DNA from 2 places in the Streptococcus sp. CCH8-C6 genome. Region 2 is predicted to be linked to the other one. Evidence: predicted binding sites of a transcription regulator. Region 2 holds the regulator's gene; the other holds the start of a gene.
What was found. The regulator CtsR, encoded in region 2, represses protease genes until heat stress. The targets are predictions, from matches to a motif close to TTGGTCAAAAAAGGTCAAANA.
Positions count from the first base shown of each region.

Region 1: the regulator CtsR is predicted to act here: its motif matches at 8,955-8,975, upstream of AX677_RS08585 (ATP-dependent Clp protease ATP-binding subunit).

Region 1 is NZ_LSJN01000082.1:13,537-23,689, reverse strand. Features, by position in the region: gene ileS (isoleucine--tRNA ligase) at 102-2,894, shown strand; gene AX677_RS08615 (MarR family winged helix-turn-helix transcriptional regulator) at 3,031-3,486, opposite strand; gene AX677_RS08610 (GNAT family N-acetyltransferase) at 3,509-3,943, shown strand; gene AX677_RS08605 (DUF1827 family protein) at 3,968-4,270, opposite strand; gene AX677_RS08600 (NUDIX hydrolase) at 4,338-4,787, opposite strand; gene AX677_RS08595 (YafY family protein) at 5,013-5,912, shown strand; gene AX677_RS08590 (GyrI-like domain-containing protein) at 5,972-6,586, shown strand; gene AX677_RS08585 (ATP-dependent Clp protease ATP-binding subunit) at 6,635-8,905, opposite strand; gene AX677_RS08580 (DUF1797 family protein) at 9,155-9,385, shown strand; gene AX677_RS08575 (bifunctional methylenetetrahydrofolate dehydrogenase/methenyltetrahydrofolate cyclohydrolase) at 9,575-10,153, shown strand, end outside.
Region 2 is NZ_LSJN01000023.1:65,588-75,740, forward strand. Features, by position in the region: gene dusB (tRNA dihydrouridine synthase DusB) at 1-659, shown strand, start outside; gene AX677_RS02980 (DUF6287 domain-containing protein) at 700-1,449, opposite strand; gene AX677_RS02985 (NUDIX hydrolase) at 1,611-2,399, opposite strand; gene pnuC (nicotinamide riboside transporter PnuC) at 2,454-3,269, opposite strand; gene AX677_RS02995 (AAA family ATPase) at 3,291-4,349, opposite strand; gene AX677_RS03000 (DUF4430 domain-containing protein) at 4,537-4,938, opposite strand; gene AX677_RS03005 (hypothetical protein) at 4,922-5,407, opposite strand; gene AX677_RS03010 (DUF4272 domain-containing protein) at 5,450-6,160, opposite strand; gene AX677_RS03015 (ATP-dependent Clp protease ATP-binding subunit) at 6,286-8,715, opposite strand; gene AX677_RS03020 (CtsR family transcriptional regulator) at 8,716-9,180, opposite strand; gene AX677_RS03025 (hypothetical protein) at 9,327-9,815, shown strand; gene tsf (translation elongation factor Ts) at 9,920-10,153, opposite strand, start outside.

The DNA of each region.
Region 1 (10,153 bases), on a different contig from region 2:
TGCTATTGTCTTGCCTAAACAAAGGTGGTACCGCGAATTTTCGTCCTTTTTGGAGAAGTTTGCGGTTTTTAATTTATAATAAAAAAATAAAGAGGAATAGAATGAAACTGAAAGAAACACTCAATCTTGGGAAAACTGCTTTTCCTATGCGGGCTGGTCTTCCAAATAAGGAGCCAATTTGGCAGAAAGAATGGGATCAAGCTAAGCTGTATCAACGCCGTCAGGAACTGAATGAAGGCAAGCCACATTTTATCCTACATGATGGCCCTCCTTATGCTAACGGGAATATTCATGTCGGCCATGCTATGAACAAGATTTCCAAAGATATCATTGTTCGCTCAAAGTCTATGGCTGGCTACTATGCACCTTACATTCCAGGATGGGATACGCATGGTCTTCCAATTGAGCAAGTATTGGCAAAGCAAGGCGTTAAGCGCAAAGAGCTGGACTTGGTAGAGTACCTCAACATGTGTCGGGACTATGCGCTTAGCCAAGTCGAAAAGCAAAAAGAGGACTTCAAGCGTTTGGGTGTTTCTGGTGACTGGGAAAATCCTTATGTAACCTTGACTCCAGACTATGAAGCCGCTCAAATCCGTGTCTTTGGCGAAATGGCTAAGAAAGGCTACATTTACCGTGGTGCTAAGCCCGTTTACTGGTCTTGGTCTTCTGAGTCAGCCCTTGCTGAAGCAGAAATTGAATACCATGATTTGCTTTCAACTTCCCTTTACTATGCTAACCGCGTCAAAGACGGAAAAGGTGTCCTAGATACAGATACTTATATCGTTGTCTGGACAACAACTCCATTCACCATCACTGCTTCTCGCGGTTTGACAGTTGGAGCAGATATTGATTATGTATTGGTACAACCTGCTGGTGAATCTCGTAAGTTTGTGGTTGCTTCAGAATTATTGAATAGTCTTTCTGAGAAATTTGGCTGGGCTGATATTCAAGTTTTGGCTACCTACCGTGGTCAAGAATTGAACCAGATCGTGACAGTTCACCCATGGGATACCGCTGTAGATGAACTTGTTATCCTTGGTGACCACGTTACGACTGACTCTGGTACCGGTATTGTCCATACAGCGCCTGGTTTTGGTGAGGACGACTATAATGTTGGTGTAGCTAATGGCTTGGAAGTATTTGTCACTGTTAATGAGCGCGGTATCATGATGGAAAATGCTGGTCCTGATTTTGCAGGCCAGTTCTATGACAAAGTTGCGCCAACAGTTATTGAAAAGCTTGGTGACTTGCTCCTTGCTCAGGAAGAAATTTCTCACTCATATCCATTTGACTGGCGGACTAAGAAGCCAATCATCTGGCGGGCAGTACCACAGTGGTTTGCATCTGTTTCTAAATTCCGTCAAGAAATTTTAGACGAAATTGAAAAGGTTAAATTCCATTCTGAATGGGGTAAAGTACGTCTCTATAACATGATTCGTGACCGTGGTGACTGGGTTATCTCTCGTCAGCGGGCTTGGGGTGTGCCATTGCCAATCTTCTATGCCGAAGACGGCACACCAATCATGACGGCTGAAACCATCGAACACGTAGCTCAGCTCTTTGAGGAGCACGGCTCTATCGTCTGGTGGAAGCGTGAAGCAAAAGACCTTTTACCAGAAGGATTTACTCATCCAGGTTCTCCAAACGGCGAATTTACCAAGGAAACGGACATCATGGACGTTTGGTTTGACTCTGGTTCATCATGGAATGGGGTAGTGGTCAACCGTCCTGAGTTAACTTACCCGGCTGATCTTTATCTAGAAGGTTCAGACCAATACCGAGGTTGGTTCAACTCATCCCTTATCACATCAGTTGCTAATCATGGCGTGGCTCCTTACAAACAAATCTTGTCACAAGGTTTTGCCCTAGATGGTAAGGGTGAAAAAATGTCTAAATCCCTTGGAAATACAATTGCTCCAAGTGACGTGGAAAAACAATTTGGTGCGGAAATCTTGCGTCTCTGGGTAACCAGTGTAGACTCCAGCAACGACGTTCGCATCTCTATGGATATCTTGGGTCAAGTTTCTGAAACCTACCGTAAGATTCGGAATACGCTTCGTTTCTTGATTGCCAATACCTCTGACTTTAATCCAGCTGAGGATGCCGTAGCTTACGAAGAACTTCGCTCCGTTGATAAATACATGACTATCCGCTTCAATCAATTAGTAGAGACTATTCGCAAGGCTTACGCAGACTTTGAGTTTCTGACTATTTATAAAGCGATTGTCAACTTTGTGACTGTTGACTTGTCTGCTTTCTATCTGGACTTTGCCAAAGATGTCGTCTATATCGAAGCAGCAAAATCATTGGAACGTCGTCAGATGCAGACTGTTTTCTATGATATTTTGGTCAAGATTACCAAGCTGTTGACACCAATCCTGCCGCATACAGCAGAAGAAATTTGGTCTTACCTAGAGCACGAAGAGGAAGAATTTGTTCAGTTATCTGAATTGCCAGAAGCTCAGACTTTCCCAAATCAAGAAGAAATCTTGGACACTTGGTCTGCCTTTATGGACTTCCGCAGTCAGGCTCAGAAAGCCTTGGAAGAAGCCCGCAATGAGAAGGTTATTGGGAAATCGTTGGAAGCGCACCTGACTGTCTATCCAAATGAAGTCATCAAGACCTTGCTGGAAGCAGTTAATAGCGATGTAGCTCAGCTTCTCATCGTTTCTCAATTGACGATTGCTGAAGGACCTGCTCCAGAAGGCGCTCTAGTCTTTGAAGATGTAGCTTTTGTTGTAGAGCATGCGCAGGGGCAAGTCTGTGATCGCTGCCGTCGCATTGACACAACAGTTAAAGAGCGCAGTTATCAAGCTCTTGTCTGTGACCACTGTGCAGAAATTTTAGAAGAAAATTTCGCTCAAGCTGTCTCAGAAGGCTTTGAGAGCAAGTAAGTTTCCAAAATAAAAAATGGCTTTGCCCTTTAGTGGCAAGCCATTTTTTAGATAGATTGATTTGAAAATTTGTTAAATTAAAACTAAATTAGAAAAACCAAAAAGTTGCATTTGCAACTATTTTCTGTTATACTACTTATAACTTAGGAGTGCTTATTTTAGCCAAAATGTTTTGGAGCTGAAAGAGCTCAGAGGAAGTCAGTTGCTGCAGAGCCTGACTGGCGTAGGTATTTTCAAAGCCAATCAGTTGGTCGTAGAGTTTGAGAGCCTGACTGCTAGGATAGAGCTCTTTGAACTTCTTATTTTGAGCTTTTGTCTTTTTGATAATCAAGCCTCTATCTTCTAGCTTTCCTAGAGAACGGCTGAGAGTAGTCTTGTCAATCTGCACCAGCTCTGCCAGTTGTGATTGGTTGAGACCTTCATTTTCGACGATGCGAATGAGCAGTAGAAATAAATTATTGTCTAGGCCGTAGTTACTGGCTTTCTGATTCATTTTCATCATGGCTTGTCTGGAAATAAAGCCCATTTGACGGAAAAGTTGACGGTAATCCATAGGAACTCCTTGATAGTTGCATTTGCACTTATTATACATTAAAAAGATAGAGGAAACAAGTATGTGGTCTAGGAAAAAATTAACAGAGCTGAACCCGATAGAATTTTATCAAATCTTAAAACTTCGCATTGACACCTTTATGGTGGAGCAGGAGCGCATTTATCATGAACTGGATGAGAAAGACCTAGAAGCAGTGCATGTTTACCATGCTAATGAACAAGGGGAAATTGATGCTTATGCCCGTGTCTTTGAAGAGGGAGAGCATTTAGTCTTTGGTCGAGTGGTTACAGCCCAGTCTGCACGAGGACAGGGCTTAGGTGGACAGCTTATCAGAGAAATCTTGCAATTATGTGCTGAAAAATGGCCAGGAAAGGAAATTGAAATAGAGGCTCAGGTTCAGGTGGCAACTCTCTATGAAAAGTATGGCTTTAAGGCGGTTGGCCAACCCTTTATTTTTGAATCGACACCTCATATTACCATGATCTATAAACAATAAAAACTAAGGCGATTGCCTTAGTTTTTACTGTTTCACAGGAATGGAAATTTCGATTAGATTATTAGCGTAAATCGTGCGGATAGCAGCTCTATCAATAGCATTTGCATCAATTTTTCTCTTCAAGAAAAATTCTCTGATTTTTTCGATTTCCTGTTCTCGTACAGCACGGTGCATGTTTGAAATCAAGATTTCATAGTGAAGAGGAGCTTGTGTAAAAACAACATCGCTGTTTCCAGCAGAATAAACTTCGACTAATATCGCATCGGTGCTTTCCAATTGGCTTTTGACAAGGTCAGCATGACTGTTTGTTGTATTAATAAGCTTCATACGATTTCCTCCTGCTTTATACCTGCTATTATTATAACATGTTTGCTATGAATTGTGAATGATTTCTTTAAGCTTTAAGTGTATTTTTCCAGGCTTGGATACCCCATTTATGGCTGCCGCGTTTGAGTGTTTCAATAGCTTCTTCGACTGGGAACCAGGCAAGCTGGTTGAAATCTTCCAGCGGTTTTTGGACTTCTTGGAAAGAGGTGACCTCATACAGGTAGGCCGGGTTGTAGAAATGGGTGTCGCGATGGCGGGAGTAAAAATATTCATCAGCTTGTCCAAGATAGCGTCCAAGCTGGGCCGTGAATCCAAGTTCTTCCATCAGCTCGCGTTCAAGCGCAGTCTGATGGTTTTCCCCTTCTTCAATCTCTCCACCGGGCAGAAACCAAGCCCCATTAGGCGCCTGGACCAAAATAATCTTTTCTTTTTTTTCGTCTGGGATAACGGCATAGACTCCGTATCGGGTCACATATTCTACATTTGCTTCCTTTTCACCAAAGGTTGGATTTGTCATTCTAATATCCTCAATCTCTAGTCAGTTTACTATCTATCATAATGGACTAAGGACCAGCTGTCAAGAATTTACTCGGTTTATTGGACAGAAAAAGAATGATAGTCCTTGAAAGAAATCTCCTTAAAATAATAAATTCCTTCCTCCGACCGTTTAAAAAAACTCTTCTTTATGGGAATAGTAAAACATTTATAGTAGAAATTGTTATAATAGGAGCGAGGTGGTTTTATGACAGAAAGCAGACTTTTTAAAATCCTATATCTTCTTTTAGAGCAGGGCCGCACAACAGCTCCCGAATTGGCCTCACTATTTGAAGTATCCATTCGGACCATCTATCGAGATGTGGACAAGCTGAGTTTGGCAGGAATCCCTATCTATTGCAACCCAGGCAAGGGCGGGGGTATTTTTCTGATGAAGGATTTTGTCTTAGACAAGGCCTTATTTTCAGAGTCTGAGAGGGATGAGCTATTAGCTGCTCTTCAAGGCTTGCAGATTTTAACAGATGGCGAGCAAGTAGAGACCCTGTCTAAGCTACAGTCCTTGTTTCAAGTTCAGGCAACTTCCTGGCTGGAGGTGGATTTCACTGACTGGCGCAAAAAAGCAGATCAGAAAGAACTGTTTGATACTATTAAGCAGGCAATCTTGCAAAGAAGAGTCTTGTCTTTTTCTTATTTGAATGGGCGTGGAGAAAGAGAGCAGCGCAAGATAGAGACGCTGAAGTTAGTATTTAAAAGCCAAAACTGGTATGTTGCTGGCTTTTGTCGCTTAAGACAAGCTCCGCGCTTTTTTAAACTCAGCAGAATGAGAGACTGTCAGATGTTAGAGGAACGATTTAAGCAGAGAGTCTTGGATGAGACATTTAGTCCTGAGGAGCGGCTAGGAGATACTGTAAAAGTCCTCTTGAAATTTGACCGGAAGCATGCCTTTCGAGTGTACGAGGAGTTTTCAGAAGCAGAGATAGAGGAGACTGATGGGAGCCTTTATGTCCAAACGCATTTGCCGAGTCACGATAGTCTTTATACCTACTTGCTATCCTTTTTGGATGGAGTTGAAATCATGGAGCCGCCTCAGTTGCGGGAAGAATTCAAAGAAAAGTTAAAAGCTATTGCCGATATTTATAAAAGCTGACAGAGGTTGTCAACTTTTCTTTGCTATACTGCTTGTAGTAAAGAAAGGAGGGCTCTCTCATGAAATATGAATGGAGAAAAGCCGATCGAGAAATATATCAAATCAAGTCTGAACCCTGTCTCATAGATGTTCCTGCCCAGTCTTTTATCATGATTGACGGCAAGGGCAATCCTAATGCTGCTGACTTTTCGGAACGAGTTGGTGCTCTGTACAGCTTAGCCTATGCTATCAAGATGAACTACAAAAAGACAGAGGTCGAGCAAGAATTTACTGATTTTACAGTTTATCCCTTGGAAGGACTTTGGCAGCAAGAGCAAGAAGGAGAACTGATTAAAGAAGAATTGATCTATACTATTATGATTGGGCAGCCGGACTTTATCACTGGAGAAATGGTGAAAAAGGCCCTAGAACAAGTTCGTGTCAAAAAGCCTAATCCTCTCTATGATGAGATTCGCTTTGAAGAAATGACGGAAGGAGCGTGTGTCGCCATGCTGCACCTAGGACCTTTTGACGAAGAACCTCAATCCTTCGCTAAAATGGATGCCTTTTGCCAGAATCGCCAGCTGACACGGATTTCAAACACTCATAGGGAAATCTATCTCAATAATCTGAATCGGACAGACCCTAGCAAGCTGAAAACAATTCTGAGCTATAGGGTTCAGAAGGATCAATAAAGAAATAGAGCAGAAAACTAACTGTTTTCTGCTCTATTTTGTCAACATTTATTTTTCTTCTTGAGATGAATTAACTGACTCTGTGCTTTCAGTTTTCTTTACTGACTTGATGAGAATCTTGCCATTGCTGGTCATGATAGCTTTAAGATCTTTTTCGCTTGGATTTTCCAGATAGAAGTCGGTAATAGCATCTTCGATATGGTCTTGAATGGTGCGGCGCAGTGGGCGAGCCCCCATTTTTGGGTCGTAGCCTAGATCAACCAATTTTTCCTTGACCTTCTCCGTAACTTCCAGATGAATGTCGTTGGTTGCCAAACGTTGATTGACATCGTCCAGCATCAGGTTGACGATTTGCAGCAGATTGTCCTTGCTGAGCGCCTGGAATTCGATAATGCCGTCAAAGCGGTTCATAAACTCAGGACTGAAGAAATTGCCCAATTCACCCAAAACGGAGTTGGTGCGGCCTTCACGCGCTGCTCCAAAGCCAACGCTGGCTTCAGCTTTGCCAGTTCCGGCATTGGATGTCATGATAATAATGGTGTCTTTGAAGCTGACAGTCCGGCCTTGGCCATCAGTCAGGCGGCCATCATCTAGAACCTGCAGGAACATGTGCATAACATCAGGATGGGCTTTTTCCACCTCATCCAGCAGAATGAGTGAGTAGGGATTGCGGCGAACGCGCTCAGTCAATTGACCAGCTTCATCATAGCCGACATAGCCCGGAGGGGCACCGACCAGCTTGGCCACGCTGTGTTTCTCCATGTATTCACTCATATCAAAGCGAATCATACTGTCAGCCGAGCCAAAGAGCTCAACGGCTAGTTGCTTAGACAGCTCAGTCTTACCGACACCAGTTGGTCCGACAAAGAGGAAGCTGCCGATTGGGCGATTAGGACTTCCTAGTCCGACCCGGTTGCGGCGGATAGCCTTGGCAATCTTATCCACAGCATCGTCTTGGCCGATGACATGAGCCTTTAGGTCGCTGGCAAGATTGACCAGCTGAGACTGTTCCTTTTCTTTGAGGTCGCCAACTGGGATATTGGTCTTTTGCTCTACGATATGCTCAATCGTTTTCTCGCTGATAATCGGAGTGTCCTTGTCTAGCACACTTGTCTGCTGGAGTTCCTTGTACTTGGCAATCTGGTCGCGGAAGTAAGCTGCTTTCTCGAAATCTTCGTCACGGGTTGCTTGAGCCTTGAGGTTTTCTGCTTCAATCAGACGTTGGTCAATAACCTTGGGATCAACAAAGTTGAGGGTCAGATTCATCTTAGAACCAGCCTCATCCAAGAGGTCAATAGCCTTGTCTGGCAGGAAACGATCTTGGATGTAGCGGTTGGAGAGAAGCGCAGCAGCTTCAATGGCCGCATCTGTGTACTTGACGTGATGGTAGTCTTCGTATTTTTTCTGAATGCCTTTGAGGATGGTAATCGTTTCTTCAACAGTCGGCTCGTCTACCTTAACTGGCTGCATGCGGCGCTCTAGTGCTGCATCCTTCTCGATGATACGGTATTCATTGAGAGTGGTTGCTCCGACCATTTGGAGTTCTCCGCGAGCCAGAGCTGGTTTGAGGATGTTTCCAGCGTCCATATTGCCATCGCCAGCAGAGCCTGCTCCGACAATTTCATGGATTTCATCAATAAAGAGAATGACATCCTGACGAGAACGAATTTCATCAATGAGCTTCTGCATCCTCTCCTCAAATTGGCCACGGATACCAGTTCCCTGTACTAAACTGACAACGTCTAGGCGGATAACTTCCTTGCCTTGGAGTTTATGAGGCACATCACCATCGACAATTTTCTGGGCCAAACCTTCCACCACGGCAGTTTTTCCGACTCCTGGCTCTCCTATGAGAACAGGATTGTTTTTGGTGCGGCGGTTGAGGATTTCAATGACACGGACGATTTCTTCATCACGGCCAATAACAGGATCAATCTCGCCTCGGCGAGCCAACTCAGTCACGTTGATACCAAACTCTTCCAGCAGGCCTTTTGGCTTTTGCGGACTTGGCTGAGGCTGACCACCCTTGCTAGGATTGGAACCGTAGCCGCCACCGCCTCCATAGGCTCCGCCAGATTGGGTAGGAGGAGTAGTTGGTTCCTGAGGCTGTTGAAAATTGCTGAGGCTATTGAAGAAGTCATCGATAGGATCTGTTCCGTGATTGTTGGCATTAGCAATTCCACCGAACAAGGAATGTTCAGGGTCTGTTTTCATGATTTGGTAGCAGTTTTGGCACAAATCCACCTGCTGTTTATGGCCATTTACGTTGGTATAAAGGTGAATCGTAGATTCATTGATTTTACAATTTTGACAAAGCATGCAGATACCTCTTTTCTTTTAGTGTGCAAGCTATTTATAGAAATAATTAAAGGTCAAAAATAGTCAAAGTTTTATAGTTTCATTATATCAGTATTCTCGAACTTTGCAAGAATTTACTACAAAATCTTCCCTTAGACCGAGCAGAATGAAAACAAATTCTTGAAAAATTACAAAAAATTGGCTTTTAGTGGTATTTCAGTCGCTATTTATGGTAAAATAAGAGGGAACTAAGTAAATAGGAGAAACAAAATGGAATCACATTTAGTTAGAATTATCAACCGCTTAGAAGCTATGGCTAAGGATGGCGGAAATTTGAAACGTAATTTTGAGCGTGAAGGAGTGGTTGTAGCAGAAGTAGCTTACAGTTACGACGAAGAAAACGGCTCTGTCTTCACCTTGCGTGACGTTGCAGCGCGTGAGACCTATACTTTCGACAGCATCGATTTGATTGCAATGGAAATTTATGAATTACTCTATTAAAAAGCACTTAGCTGCTTTTTATTTTTACCCTTTTTATCTTATTTTGAAAAAGATTTGGTAGGTCTGAAAATTTTACCGCTAGGTGCCAATGAAACCCCGCTTTATAACCTTGTATAAGAAAAAGTTATAGGCTGGGCACAGATTTTTTTGGTATAATGAAAAAGATAATGAAAAAGAAATGAGAATGACATGGCGCAGATTATTGATGGCAGAGGTTTGGCAGAGAAACTTCAGAAAAAATTAGCCGAAAAAACGGCTCGCCTCAAAGAAAAGACAGGTCAGGTACCGGGCTTGGTAGTGATTGTGGTAGGAAATAATCCAGCCAGTCAAATCTACGTGCGTAATAAAGAGCGCTCGGCCTTGGCCGCTGGCTTTCGGAGTAAGATAGAACGTCTGCCAGAAGAAACCAGCCAAGAAGAGCTCTTGAGCTTGATTGAAACTTATAATCAAAATCCTGATTGGCATGGGATTTTGGTCCAGCTGCCCTTGCCTGAGCATATTGATGATGAAGCTGTGCTGCTGGCTATTGATCCAGACAAGGATGTTGATGGCTTTCATCCGCTTAATATGGGCAAGCTATGGAGTGGCCATCCGGTTATGATTCCGGCTACTCCTGCAGGCATTATGGCAATGTTCCATGAATATGGTGTTGAACTGGAAGGCAAGCGAGCGGTCGTCATCGGGCGAAGTAATATTGTCGGTAAGCCCATGGCTCAGCTGCTTTTGGCTAAGAATGCGACAGTGACTCTGACGCATTCAAGGACCCAC
Region 2 (10,153 bases):
GCTGCCCAGTCAATAAAATTGTCAAAAACGAAGCTGGAGCTAAATGGCTCAAGGACCCTGAGAAAATCTATAAAATCATCAACAAGGTCCAGTCAGTGCTAGATATTCCCCTGACAGTTAAGATGCGTACTGGCTGGTCTGACAGCTCACTAGCTGTAGAAAATGCTCTGGCAGCTGAAGCCGCAGGAGTCTCAGCCTTAGCTATGCACGGCCGCACCCGTGAGCAAATGTATACTGGTCATGCTGACCTTGAGACCTTGCACGACGTAGCCCATGCTCTGACTAAGATTCCTTTCATCGCTAACGGTGATATCCGCAGCGTCCAAGACGCTAAACAGCGTATCGAGGAAGTCGGTGCCGATGCCGTCATGGTAGGTCGAGCAGCTATGGGAAATCCCTACCTCTTTAACCAAATCAACCACTACTTTGAAACTGGCCAAATCCTTCCAGACCTCAGCTTCGAGGACAAGATGAAAATCGCCCACGACCACCTCTCCCGCTTGGTAAATCTCAAAGGAGAATACGTGGCCATCCGCGAATTCCGGGGCCTAGCTCCGCACTATCTGCGCGGTACTGCCGGAGCAGCCAAGCTCCGCGGTGCTATTTCACAAGCTGAAAGTCTGGCTGAAATTGAAGAACTCTTACAAATTCAAAAATAAAAACAAAAGGAAGCCAATGGGACTTCCTTTTTTGTTCTGTTTAGGGTTGAGTCACTACAACGCTTGTTACTGAGCCGTCTGCTCCTGTTGTAATCTGCAGATTGGCATTGCCTTGCCCGCTTAACTGCGCATTGTATTTGCCATCATCCAGTGTATAAGAGTAGGAAGCAATGGAATAATTATCTGTCTTTCCATCTGCAGACTGGACTGTGAATTGACCATTACCTGATACAGTCACAGTATTTCCATTGGCATCCTTCCAAGTACCAGCAGCCGCTGAGAAATCCCCATCCACCATAGTCAAGACACCTTTATAGCGAGCATTGCTGGCTGCCTGTTTATTCTGAAGCTGGCGATTGCTTTCGGGTGCTTGGGCTGGTTGAGTTGCTTGATTCTGAGTGTTTTGTCGACCTGAGGCTTGCTGTGGCTGCGTTTGTTGGACTTGAGGAGCTTCGACAGTAGACTGTTGCTGACTGGCAGGAGCTTGGGCTTGTCCAGGCTGGCTAACTGCTCCTTCTGAAGAAGCGCTATTGCTAACCTTAGGAGAAGCGCTGACCTTACTGGATGACGCAGCTTTTGAGCTAGAAGAAGCTTGAACAGTCTTGCTAGAACTAGCACTTGTTGCACTTTCTTCTTTCTTACCACATGCCCCTAAAAGCAAACTAGAAGCCAGAACTGCAGCCGCCATCATTTTTGTATAAGTACGTGTTTTCATCTTTTGTCTCCTTGTAACATTAAGAAATCTTTTTGTAACATTATTGTAACACTGTAATTTTTCTATGTCAATCATTTATGCAAAATTCTTAAAAAATTTTTTTACTCAAGCGAAGTTCTGTTTCTCAATCTGCTTCTTTTGTCATGGGAAACTTGCTCCTACTTATCTATTCGTAATTAAAAACGAAAAAACAGGACAAATCTGTCCTGCAAGAGAAATATATGATCAACTTTCTTTTAATCTGATTTTTCTGCCTTCAGCCGATACACTTTTCTCGGCTTCTTCTTTGGCACGCGCTTAACGCCAGCCTCCTCTAGGTATTCTCCAAATTTCACTAGAAAATTATTGCTGACAATAGGTCGTCTAGGCGTGATGAGATTGACCAACTCAGTCCCTTCATAAACAGTAAACGGTGATTCCAGCAAATGGAGAAAAGTTGGATTCCAGTCCAGTCGCCCCTGAATCCGCTTGATAGATTCCAGCAGGATTTGGTAGTGGTCAAAGGCAAAATCCTCTGCTGTCAGGAGCCGCTCACCGTCTCTAAAACTCCTTGTCTTAAAATCTACATCAAGAAAGGTGACTTCCTTGGCATCATCGCCAGCTTGTACTTGATCTACTGCTATGGCCGGCAGATAGACTAGATGGGCAATGGTGATGACCCATCCGCGTGGATCACGCCCTGGAGTAGATACCGTCATCAGCTGTTCCACCTTTTCCAGCGGTATCTCCAGCCCCACCTCTTCCTTGACTTCCCGAATGCAGGCCTGATAGGCATCCTCATGCTTGTCCACAAAACCTCCGACCAAAGCATATTTATTTTGATAAGGGTGGGCCTTGCGCTTGATGACCAAAAGTTTTATCTGCCTTTCCACGAAGCAGTATGCCACCATATCCGCTGTTACACTAGGTGTTTCATACTTAGGTAAATCCTGTGTCTTGTACCATGCCAAAAAGGCGGACTCATCCGCCATGGTTTCATAGTACTCTTTTTCCGACATTCCCGCTGGGATATCCTGTTTGGTCATGAGTTTCTTCCTTTCCTAAGCTATTTTTTCTATCAAAAAATCTCAAATCTTAGTCTAAGCTTTCTTCACCGCCTTGGTCCACTGATACCATCCAACGATACTATTGAGGGTATAGACCCAGTACATAGCCTGTATGTGAAGGTTGCTACCCCACCAGAGATAGATACTGAAGAGATTGGTCGCAATCCAGAAGATCCACTGTTCGCGGTAGAGACCAGTCATGAGAAGCTGACCGATACCATTGGTCGCATCTGTCACGCTATCACGGAAAGGCCGGTGACTGTGAATGCTCTTATAAGCAAAGCCCATGCCAATCCAAATCAAGGCAGTCAAGGCCAAATATTTAAGCCAGCCACGCCAGTCTAACTTCTTAGCTTCAAAATGAGATGGCTCTTCCTTATCTTGTTCATTAACCCGGTTGGACAGCCAAGTATAAAGGCCGATTGGCTGCATAATAAAGAAGTAGACTGTAGTCAACACTTCGCCATAAAAGCTAGCCTGAAAAGACAATAGGAGGTAAATTGCTGAATTAACCGCTCCAAATAGGTAATTGCTGGCCCGCCCCTCGGCTACTAAAATTACACAGACGATGCCTGTCCAAGAAGCAAAGAGTCCCAGCCAGTCATGCTGCTCATGACCACTGGTGAACTCCAGAATGAAAGGCAAGCTAGAAAGAGCAATCAAGTAGAGCCATTGGGTCAAGCTACGCCCGCCAAATAAATCCTGCCAGAGCAATTTCGCGATTCCTTTTATCCCCTGCTTTTTAGCTGCCGCACAGACATTGCGGAAATTCCGAGCAAAAGTTTGAGATTTTTGTTTCAGTCCTGCGTAGAGAGCTGCAGGAGAGAGTTTTTGATTTTTTACTACCATTCTATTTTACCACTTTCTTTTTTAATCCGCTTGATAAATCATGTCGATTGCTTCTTTGGCCGCCTGATAATTGTCCAAATAACTGCCAGCCAGATAGACCGTCGGAATATGAGCCAAGCACTGGTCTTTCAGCCTTTTTAGATGGCTGGAAAAATCACTGCGGATAGCCTCGTCTGCCATGCTCATATCGCGAAAACCATCGTTAACATAGGTGCCGACCGGCTCAGCAAAGAGAATCAAATCCCATTTTTCCTTGGACAAAATACTGGCAAAGAGATTGTCAAAGGTATCTGTTTCTTCGTCCTGAACTGGACTTTCTTTCAGATAGTAATCATAGTAAGCCTTGGTTACCAGAGAATTTGTATCAGCCACGACCAGACCACGGTTGGCGCTGCTGTCAATTAATCTGGAAGTCTGAGCATATTGTCCTAAGAGCAGATAATAGTAGTCTTTAGGAGTCAGCTCATCGTCTCGCACGTTATTTTGAATCTGGTATTCTCGAGCATATTCCAGACTAACCGGAGCATCATAAAAGCGAGCCAAATCCTTGGCCAAGGTCGTTTTACCATTGCTAGCGCTACCCATAATCAGCACTTTCTTGGTAAAGTGACGGCGGAAAGGTTGGGCGATATATTTCCAATAACGACTAGGATTTTCCCGAATCATCGTAGCTGAGATACCAAACTGGCGCTCCTGCAAAGAAGTTTTGAAATCACGCTTTTCTAACTCTTCCTGATAGTCAGTCTCACCAACAAAGAAAATCAGTTCCTCCCGTTCTGCATCATAGCTCACCAACTCTAATAGAGCTGACAGCCACTTGTTCCAACCCAGAGGATAGCGGGGAAAGGAAGTTTCATCTAGCTTATAAACCTGTGTTAACTCATCATCTGCGAAAGTCTCCCGCGTATAGCGGAATCGCTTCTGCAGAGACAGGCCTACTTCCTCCCCACGGTCACCTTGATAACCAGAAACCACCACGCGCACCTTGTCGTAAGAACGCTTAGCCTTCTGAATCAAATCAATATGTCCCTGATGTAAGGGAGCAAATGTTCCAAAGACGATTGCAATTTTTTCTTTCATACGTTTAACCTTTTTATTATTTTTTATATTTTATTATTTCTATGATTTTATTATAAACTATATTTTTATTTTGTCAATAGTTTTTTATAAAATTTTATAAAAATATTTTTCAGACACTTTAAAACTGTATCAAGGACACAAAAAAAGAACCTAATGCCTTAAGCATCAAATTCTTTTTATAAAAAATTTATTGCTGATAGACTTCTTGGTAGAATTCCAGCTTGTCTCCATCCTTGACAGTGATTTGATTGGCTGCCTTAGGAGCCATTTCTCCGTTGACCTTAAACATCCAGTAGAGGCCCTTTGCTTCATCCTGAGCATGGCCGTCAATAGAAGTGATAAAACCATCTTTTTCTTCGACCTTATAGGCCTTCTTCAAAGCATCCATAGCTGTCTTTCCTTCTGCAACAGCCACTGTTTTCTCGCTCTTCTCCTGACCTTCTGGTGCAATACTGATGCTGATTTTCAGTTCCTTTTTGACAGAAGAATCAGCCGAGCTAGAGCTCTTGTCAGTATTTGTCTGGCTGCTGCCGCAACCAACAAGAAGAAGGGCCAAAGCAAGTGTGAGCAAACTAAAGATTTTTTTCATTATAGAGCCTCCTTAAAATAGGGTACAAGAGTGGGTAAAAAAACAAGGTCGACAGTCCGTGCGCTATATTGAAAGTCAAAGCGTTGATAATCGCATAAGACCACCAGTGATAGTTGTACAGCAAGGCTGTCAGTGTATCGATGGCAATGCCATAGCCAAAGGATAGGAGAGCTGCTACTATTCCCTGTCCCACTAGATTTAACCGAGGATAGAGCAGCTGCCAAAGGCAAAGAATCAGTCCAAAGGACAGCAACTGAAAGAGGACGATTGGCCCCATTCCCAAAAGAAATGCTGATGTAAACATCGTCACCGCCATCACTAGGAGTGAAGTCGGCAAATCCTCAAAGATGACTATCAGGAAAAAGATAGCTGAGATAGGTTGCACATTGGGCAGAAAGGAAAATGCATAGCGAAAGGCCACACATAGAGCCGATAGGATGGCAATTTTAGCCATTTTACGAGCGGACAAAGGTAGCTCCTTTTCTAATTGAGTGAATCAAGAGAAGTTGGACTAGGTATGCAGCTCAACAGCATCCCAGTCTTGGGCCGTATTCAGCCCCAGTAGCCAGTCAAGGCCAGATCGTCTCTCCAGAACAACACTTTCATCAAGGCCTGCCGGTGCTGGCTGATCATGAATCCGAGCATCAACACAGGCCCAATGATAACGATAAATCAAATCATCCTCATCCAGTAACTCTTCTAAGCTACGCGGTTGGCATTTGCCCAGAAATTCCTGAAAGTCAACCGCACTAGCGACTGCGTCAATAGCAGCATCACAATCACAAATCTTATCTGGAAACGGTAAAGTATCTACTAGACCCAAGTACCAAATCAAGGACCAATAGGCCTCGTATTTCCAAACCATATTGATGATAGCTGCCGGGTCGGCACGATCTTCCAAAACCACCCTTTCTTTGGGCGTCAGCTCTTCCTGAACCCCGTATTGCTGCAGTTTATCCTGCAGCCACTGGCGACTCTCCTCATTATAATTATTATTTTCGATATCCAAGGCCGCCTGAATAATCAAGAGGCTGCTAATAGCCCGACGCGCAATTTCTTCTAACGAGCGCGGCCGCACCTGCTCAGCACTTTCGATGACCGGCAAATGCTCGATGTAAGGAATACCTTCCTTCTTCAAGCGCTGGATACTAGCCGCCTTGCGCTCTTCTGGTGTTTTCAATTTGGCTTTCTTGCCAGCAAACAAATCTTTAAAAAACGACATATCAGCCTCCAATCCTTCAATTCCAATTTCATTGAATGATGAAATAACTGTTCGGTATCTATAGGTATGATTGCTATCAAGGATTAACCGCGAGCACACAACTTCCCATTGAAAGACTGCGCTTTTTAGGCCACTTCGAACTTGAGTTGGCCAGCCTTGACCCCGACCTTAAGAGTCTGACCAGCAGTCAAATCTCCTGTCAAGAGGAGCTCAGACAGCTTGTCCTCTACCTGAGTCTGTAGAGTGCGACGCAATGGCCGTGCTCCCATTTCCACATCGTATCCTTCCTGAGCCAGCAGCTTAAGGGCACTAGCCTGAAATTTCAGCTCAATTCCCTTCTCAGCGAGACTTGCAATGAGCGGTTTGACCATAACCTTGACCACTTCCTGCATATCTTCAGCAGATAAGCTGTGGAAGACTACCTTCTCGTCAATACGGTTGATAAACTCTGGTCTATATGCTTTATTGAGTTCTTCCAGCATCCGTTTTTCCATATTGGCATGGTCCAAGCGAATGTCATGCGCACCAAAGCCCACCGTCTTATCATCCCGCAAACTGGTCGCCCCCAGATTGCTGGTCATGATAATAATCGTGTTGGAGAAGTCCACCTTGCGGCCCTTGCTGTCAGTCAACTGGCCATCATCCAAGACCTGCAGGAGAACATTGAAAATATCTGGGTGCGCCTTTTCCACCTCGTCAAAGAGCAGGACAGAATAAGGTCTGTTGCGCACCTTTTCCGTCAGCTCCCCTCCTTCTTCATAGCCTACATAGCCTGGGGGCGCTCCGTTGAGACGGCTAGCCGCGAATTTCTCCATGTACTCACTCATATCAAAGCGGATGAGAGCAGACTCGTCATCAAAGAGACTTTCGGCCAAGGCCTTGGCTAGCTCTGTCTTCCCGACTCCTGTCGGACCTAGGAACATAAAGGAGCCAATCGGCCGCCTGCTGCTGCGGATACCAGACTGGTTCCGTCGGATAGCTCGGCTGATAGCTGAAATCGCCTCGTCCTGCCCAATCACGCGTTTATGCAGTTCTGTTTCCAAGTTGAGGTATTTCTTTGCATCTGTCTGAGTCAGCTTCTGCACTGGAATACCAGACAAGCCACTCAGAGTAGCCAAGACATCGTCTTCTTCCACTTTTAGTTTATAAAGCTTCGGTTGCTGCTCTTGCTCAAGCAACTTCGACACCTTTTTAAAGTCCGCTGCCATCAAGGCTTGATCCACTGGCGTCAAATCCAACTGCTCGTAATTCTGTGGCCCTCTATTCTGCACTGTCGCACTGGCCTCGTCCAAAAGATCAATGGCAGAGTCCGGTAGGTGCTTGCTAGTCAGATAGCGATGGGCATATTTCACCGCCGTCTCAATCGCTTGATCACTAATCTGTACCTTGTGATGGTCCTCATAGCTCTTTCTCAGACCTTGTAAAATAGCAATGCTGTCAGCCACATTAGGCTCTTCTATGCTGACCTTAGCAAAACGCCGGGAAAGGGCCGCATCTTTTTCAATATGTTTCTGATACTCTTCCTGCGTCGTAGCACCAACTGTCCGCAGAGTTCCGCGAGCCAGAGCCGGTTTCAGGATATTGGCCGCATCCAAGGTCGAGTCAATACCGCTGCCAGAGCCCATGATGGTATGCAGCTCATCGATGAAGAGAATGACATGACCATCTTCTTCAATGTCATTGATGATGTTGTTCATCCGCTCCTCGAAATCTCCGCGAAAACGAGTGCCAGCGACTACATTCATCAAGTCCAGCTCCAAAACCCGCATCTTGGCAAGTTCAGCCGGAACCTGACCAGCCGCTACACGCTGGGCCAGTCCTAAGGCTAGAGCTGTCTTACCAACCCCAGCATCTCCAACCAGCACTGGATTGTTTTTAGTCTTGCGACTGAGAATCTGAACTATCCGTGAAATTTCTTGATCGCGGCCAATGACGGGCTCCAATCGGCCATCTCTAGCCAGCTCAGTCAGATTACGGGTGTAGTCTTCCAGACCACCGCTAGTAGAAGCTGGCATGCCCATCATATTAGCCATGGTCTGCTTGGCTGCCATTACTCCCTTATTCAGACTTCGAATAGCCTTGATATCTTCCTTGCCCCAGCCAGCTCGCTGCTCCAAGACCTTACGCAAATCACTAATTTTCGGTCCCTGCTCCTTGTCCTCGTAGCTAAAGCCGGTAAATTCCAGAATACGAGAGGCCAAGGTCCCCCGATCAAATAGCATGGCCAGCAGCACATGCTCAGTACCTACATGCTTAGCGCGAACAGCTTCTGCAATCTGGCCCGCTTCCTCAAACAGCTCCTCTAAGCGATAAGAAAAAGGCAGCAGCTCGAAGTGACCGTCTTTCTGATAAGCCTGACCAGTAATATGAAAAGCTGCTTCTTCAAATCCATCAACTTCCACAGGAAACTCATTGAGGACTGAGCCAGCAACGCTGTAGGGATTATTAGCCAGAGCAATCAGCAGATGCCATGATTCCAGATAATCTGTCGTAAAATGGCCGGCCAAGAGCTGGGCTGCTTCCAAGCTTTCTATTAAGGCTTTTGAGTATTTCATTTATGATTCCATTCCTTTTCTGTCTAGTTGTTGTAAAATCTTTTTTAATATCCGGGCACGAATCACCGCAGCTCCATCACCCAAAATCGAGTCCGAAGCTGTTGACAAGATTAGATTGCCCTCACGTTCAGTCATAATCTTTTCATCAAAAAGAAGCTGAATAACATCTGTGAAAACCTGCTGGCTGACACGCTCTCCCACACTGTCGTACAGGCCGCAAAGCATCTGATGCCGGTCAGAAAATTCAATCTTTCCAATTCTAATATAGCCGCCGCCACCACGCTTACTCTCAACGATATAGCCCCGACTTTCCGTAAAACGCGTCTTAATCACATAGTTAATCTGACTGGGAACCACCTGAAAAACATCAGCCAGTTCACTGCGTTTCAATTCAACCATCCCAGCCTGAGCCAGAATAGACTTGATATATGCTTCAATACTGTCCGATGTGTTTTTTGCACCCATGACTTCCCTTTCCAGTTGAAAATTTCAGAATAGATTTCTTTTTTCCTTGCTTCTCTAACATTGACTATCTTTGACTAATATTATACCGGAAAAGTCTCTATTTTGAAAGAAAAAGGGATGACTGAAAGGTCTGACAATTCAAACTAGTGAAAAAGCTTTGTCAGGTTTGTGTAACCGCTTGCTTTTTGCTTTTAAAGCGTTATAATATAGGTGGAAATCCACAAGGAAAAGACAGACAGAAACTTCTGCCTGCCAACGATCATCTAAACAAGGAGGATAATCCAATGAAAATGGATTGGCTCAACTATTCTCGTCATGTACTCAAATGGCTCTTTGCAGCTCTGAGTATTTTCACCATCTTTTCTGCTGACTATGTCGATATTCCTATCGGAGCTCTCATCGTCTGTCTTTATGCTCCCCTGCTCTTCGAACAGGAGCTGGTCAGCAACAGAGTCAAATGGTATAGCTTTCTGATTATGATGGTGGTTACTCTGCCCCTTTTGTTTATTACCAAAGTCTACCAGTTTAGCCTAACTTACCCCCAAACCACAGCTCTTCTCTTCATATTGGTAGTCTTGATTTTTACCAACGGCTTGATTGCTCATAAGGAAGAAAGAGAAAAAGCAGCTAAGTGATGCTACTCACCATTCTAAACTTGATGTTTCAAAATGCTACAAATGAAAAGGTCTGAGAAAAAACCTCAGACCTTTTTATCGTTCTATTTCTAAGCTAAAAGCGATTAATTTTGACCAAGAGCAGCAGCCATTGTTGCAGCTACTTCGTTTTCAAAGTCGTTAGCAGCTTTCTCGATACCTTCACCAACTTCAAAGCGAGCGAACTCAACTACTGAAGCATTTACTGATTCAAGGTAAGCTTCAACTGTCTTGCTGTCATCCATGATGTATACTTGTGCAAGAAGTGTGTATGCTTGGTCAACTTTAGTGTTGTCAAGCATGAAGCGATCCATTTTGCC